One region of the Streptomyces sp. NPDC056948 genome, then DNA from elsewhere that is predicted to be linked to it. Evidence: riboswitches for the same ligand, from Rfam matches in the RefSeq annotation. Region 1 holds a riboswitch; the other holds the start of a gene.

What was found. A riboswitch is a leader RNA that binds a small molecule or an ion and turns the genes downstream of it on or off. The one in region 1 is predicted to bind glycine.
Region 2: it holds a riboswitch for glycine, as region 1 does, so the genes downstream of both, gcvT (glycine cleavage system aminomethyltransferase GcvT) here and gcvP (aminomethyl-transferring glycine dehydrogenase) in region 1, are expected to answer to the same signal.

The regions. Positions count from the first base shown of each region.
Region 1 covers NZ_JBHUQX010000045.1:15,581-18,027, reverse strand. The annotation lists gene gcvP (aminomethyl-transferring glycine dehydrogenase) at 1-1,141, opposite strand, end outside; glycine riboswitch at 1,318-1,413, opposite strand; gene ACFTZL_RS08545 (PRC-barrel domain-containing protein) at 1,527-1,901, shown strand; partial or broken gene ACFTZL_RS08540 (DNA polymerase IV) at 1,820-2,447, opposite strand, start outside.
Region 2 covers NZ_JBHUQX010000239.1:5,338-7,784, reverse strand. The annotation lists gene gcvH (glycine cleavage system protein GcvH) at 1-158, opposite strand, end outside; gene gcvT (glycine cleavage system aminomethyltransferase GcvT) at 259-1,380, opposite strand; glycine riboswitch at 1,419-1,546, opposite strand; glycine riboswitch at 1,548-1,648, opposite strand; gene ACFTZL_RS27420 (AAA family ATPase) at 1,831-2,447, shown strand, end outside.

The DNA of each region.
Region 1 (2,447 bases):
GCCCGGCGGCGAGGACCGTGGCGTACCGGTGGGTGCGCCGCGCGATGCTCTTCAGGCCTTCCGGCCCGTGGTAGACGGCGTACATACCGGCCATGACGGCGAGCAGCACCTGCGCGGTGCAGATGTTGCTGGTGGCCTTCTCACGACGGATGTGCTGCTCACGCGTCTGCAGCGCCAGCCGGTAGGCCTTGTTCCCGTCGGCGTCCACGGACACCCCGACGAGCCGCCCGGGCAGGCTGCGCGCCATCTTCTCCCCGACGGCCATGTAACCGGCGTGCGGTCCGCCGAAGCCCATCGGCACGCCGAACCGCTGCGTCGTCCCGACCGCGATGTCCGCGCCGAGCTCACCGGGCGACGTCAGCAGGGTCAGCGCGAGCAGATCGGCGGCGACGGTGACGAGCGCCCCGAGCTCGTGCGCCTGGTCGATGACCGGCTTGATGTCCCGTACGGCTCCGGAGGCGCCCGGGTACTGGATCAGCACGCCGTTGATCTCGCGCTCGGCGACCTCGGCGGGGATGCCGTCACTGAGATCGGCGACGACGACCTCGACACCGGTCGGCTCGGCCCGGGTCTCGATCACGGCGATGGTCTGCGGCAGCGCGTCCGCGTCGACCAGGAACAGGCCCTTCTTGTTCTTGCCCAGCCGCCGCGACAGCGCCATGGCCTCGGCCGCCGCGGTGCCCTCGTCGAGCAGGGAGGCGCCGGAGGTCGGCAGTCCGGTCAGGTCGGCGACCATGGTCTGGAAGTTGAGCAGCGCCTCGAGCCGGCCCTGCGAGATCTCCGGCTGGTACGGCGTGTAGGCCGTGTACCAGGACGGGTTCTCCATGACGTTGCGCATGATGACCGGCGGCGTGAACGTGCCGTAGTAGCCGAGCCCGATCATGGAGCCGAGGACCTGGTTGCGGTCGGCGAGGGAGCGCAGCTCGGCGATCACCTCGGCCTCGCTGCGGGCGCCCGGCAGATCCAGTGCCTCGGCACTCTTGATCACGGCAGGCACGGCGGCGGCCGTGAGCTCGTCCAGCGAGCCGTAGCCGACGTGCGCGAGCATCTTGGCGCACGCCTCGTGGTCGGGGCCGATGTGGCGCTGCTCGAAGGGAACTGCCTCTTCGAGCTCGGAGAGCGGAATGCGATGGGCGGTCATATGCGGAGGCCTCCTGGTCTGACACGACCTTCGAGGGGCACCACGACACGGGTACCCGGACGGCCTCCCCCTCTGTCATGTCAACCTGAGAGCTTCACCGGATCGCCCGAAGGCCTCCGGCTTTCACCGTCGGTGAGAGCGGAAGCCGTGACATCCGCCCTGCTTTCCAGAGTGACCTCGTCCGTGCGGTACGTGGGCCTGAGAGATTCCGGGGAGGATTTGCTCCTTCGGCGCCTCCGATGATGTCTGGAGGACTCTCCCGCACGGGGTCAGCAGCCGTAGTCAGCCTACCAGCGCGGTCGACGCACGAACCTTCGAGTGGCCGCCTCCTCGATTGTGCCGTTTTGTAGGGGTTACGGATGAGTTGCGACCATGTGGAGGGCCCGTGCGAACCGATATCGATCCGCGCAACCTGATCGGCCGCAAGGCGTTCGACCGCAACGGAACCAGGATCGGCACGATCGACGAGGTCTACCTCGACGACGCAACCGGCGTCCCGGAGTGGGCGGCCATACGGACCGGTCTGTTCAGCAGGGACGCTTTCGTCCCCCTCGAGCCCAGCGAACTGATCGACGGCGCCCTCCACGTGCCCTTCGACCGCGCCCTGATCAAGGACGCCCCCGACTTCGGCGTGGGCCGCCACCTCTCCCCGGAGCAGGAACTGCAGCTCTACCACCACTACGGCCTCGACGTCGCCGCCCCTCCCCCGCTCCAGGACCACGAGTTCGGCAAAATGGCAGGCACGGACGAGACGGCCTGAAGCCCCCGGCGAGCCCCCTAAGGGGCGGCGGAGCGCAGCCCCACACCCCCGGAGTCACCATCCGGCCCATGACCCTCCTCGGGCTCTCGTAACACCAGCGGCAACGGATCCGCCGGCTCCAGCTCCGGATCGTCGACCCGGAAGGTCCGCACACGCCCGGGCTCCGAGTCAGGCGTCTCGAACCGAACGGTGACCCGCCCCAGGCCGCTGCCCTGCACCCACCCGTGCCCGAACCCGGCGTGCCGCACATCGTGCCCGGCGGGCCACCGCCGCTCGGCCGGCGCGGGCTGCTCCTCGACCGGCGCCGCGGCGTGCTCCTCGACCGGGCCCTCCGCGACCGCCCGCTCCCCGGCCGCCTGCGCGAACAGATCCTCCTGCGTGTAGTCGGCGAGCCCGCTGACACCCACTCCGAGCAGCCGCACGCCGCCCGTCGTGTCGACCGACTCCAGCAGTCTGGCCGCCGCTTCACGGATCACCCCGGGATCGTCCGTCGGCCCCCGCAGCGTCTCGGACCGGGTGCGTGTCGAGAAGTCGTACCGCCGCACC
Region 2 (2,447 bases), on a different contig from region 1:
GCGGACAGGGCGGCACCGACCTCCGGGAGCTGGACGAAGACGACGTCGCCGAGCGCGTTCGCCGCGTGCTCCGTGATGCCGATCGTCGAGACACCGTCCTCGGCGCCCGACAGCCACTCGTGCTCCTTGCTGTAACGCAGCTCTTTGGGGTTGCTCATGGCCTGGATTCTCCTGTACGCGCGGGAGTGCTGATGAAGGGGACCGCTGGTGAGCGGGGGTGAGAGGCCCGGGACCGCTGTGACGGCCCGCGGCCAGTGTCTACTTCTGGCGCTTGTAGAACGGCAGCGCCACGACCTCGTACGGCTCGTGACTGCCCCGGATGTCCACGGCCACACCGGGCGTGCCGGGAGCCGCGTGCGCGGGGTCGACGTACGCCATCGCGATCGGCTTGCCGAGCGTGGGGGAGGGGGCGCCGGAGGTGACCTCGCCGATCACCTCGCCGCCGGTGACGACCGGGTATCCGGCGCGCGGGACCCTACGGCCCTCGGCGACGAGGCCGACCAGGACGCGGGGCGGGTTCTGCTCGGCGCGTGCGGCGGCCTCCGCCAGGGCCTCGCGGCCCACGAAGTCGCCGTCCTTCTCGAACTTCACCACCCGGCCGAGCCCGGCGTCGAAGGGCGTCAGGGAGGTGCTCAGCTCGTGCCCGTACAGCGGCATGCCCGCCTCGAGGCGCAGGGTGTCGCGGCAGGACAGCCCGCACGGGACCAGACCGGCGCCCTCGCCCGCCTTGGTCAGGGCCTGCCACAGCTCGACGGCGTGCTCCGGCTTCACGAACAGCTCGAAGCCGTCCTCGCCGGTGTACCCGGTGCGGGCGATGAGGGCCGGGACGCCCGCGACCGTGCCGGGCAGACCGGCGTAGTACTTCAGGCCGTCGAGGTCGGCGTCGGTCAGGGACTTCAGGATCCCCGGGGACTCCGGGCCCTGTACGGCGAGCAGCGCGTAGGCGTCCCGGTCGTCGCGCACCTCGGCGTCGAAGCCGGCGGAACGTTCCACCAGTGCGTCCAGGACCACCTGGGCGTTGGAGGCGTTCGCGACGACCATGTATTCGGCCTCGGCCAGCCGGTACACGATCAGGTCGTCGAGGATGCCGCCGTCGGCCTGGCAGATCATGGTGTAGCGGGCGCGGCCGGGCTTGACCCCGCCGATGTTGCCGACCAGCGCGTGGTCGAGGAGCGCGGCGGCCCCCGGTCCCGTGACGGTGATCTCGCCCATGTGGGAGAGGTCGAACAGCCCAGCCTTCGTGCGCACGGCGTTGTGCTCGTCACGCTCGGAGCCGTAGCGCAGGGGCATGTCCCAGCCGGCGAAGTCGGTCATCGTCGCGCCGAGCGAACGATGCAGGGCATCGAGCGCGGTGTGGCGGAGTTCTCCTGTACTGCTCATCGGTCGGTCGTCTCCAAGGGCATGACGGGCGAGGTCGTTCCTCCCCATCTGTCATCGGAACCTGAGAGGTTCGCCATGACCGCGCAGGTCAATGGCTTGCACCTTGGGTGGAGCCACGCCGCTTCCCCGGACTCCGGAGAAGGGTGCGGCCCGCTTTTCAGATGTGCCTCGCCCGCGCGGTAACGGGGCCTGAGAGATTCAAGGGAGGGACTTGCTCCTTCGGCGCCCCAGCGTCGGACGGTGCTGGGGACTCTCCCGCGCGGATTCAAACGGCCGGTATGCAGTTGGCGCGCACATCATTGCACGCATTGTCGCGGGGTGGCAGGGGGACCACCCTGTAGCAGGCCTGTTGCAGGAAGAGGACTAAAACCAGAGACATCGGGCATTACCTTCTCTTTACACTCGGCGGGCATGGGACTCCGTACCTGGCCCCAGGGGAGGACGATCACGGTGAACAGGACCACCGCGTACGCCACGACATCGGGCATCGCGCTGCCCGAGCAGCCGGCCGCACCGGTGCGCGCGGCCTGCGGCCCGCAGCCGGTGCCGGTCGTCCGCGATCTGCGCGAGCGCGCCGGCCGCGGCCCGCACGCGCTGCTGTTCGGCCCCCGCGACATCGTCGTGGTCACGGGCCTGCCCGGCAGCGGCAAGTCCACGCTGATGCGGCGCACCGTGCCGGGCCGGCGCATCGACTCCCAGGACACCCGCGACCACTGGGACCGCCGGATGCCGCGCGCCCTGCCGTACGCGATCTACCGCCCGCTCGTCCGTCTCGCCCACTACGCCGGGCTGCGCCGCGCCCTGCGCGACGGCGAGGCCGTCGTCGTGCACGACTGCGGCACACAGGCCTGGGTCCGCCGCTGGCTCGCCCGCGAGGCCCGCCGCCGCGGCGGCACGCTCCACCTGCTGATGCTCGACGTCACCCCCGAGCAGGCCCTGGCCGGCCAGCGCGACCGCGGCCGCGGCGTCTCGCGGTACGCGTTCCTGCGTCACCGCGCGGCCACCACCCGCCTGCTGCGCGAGGTGGAACAGGGCGAACTGCCCACCGGCTGCGGCTCGGCGATCCT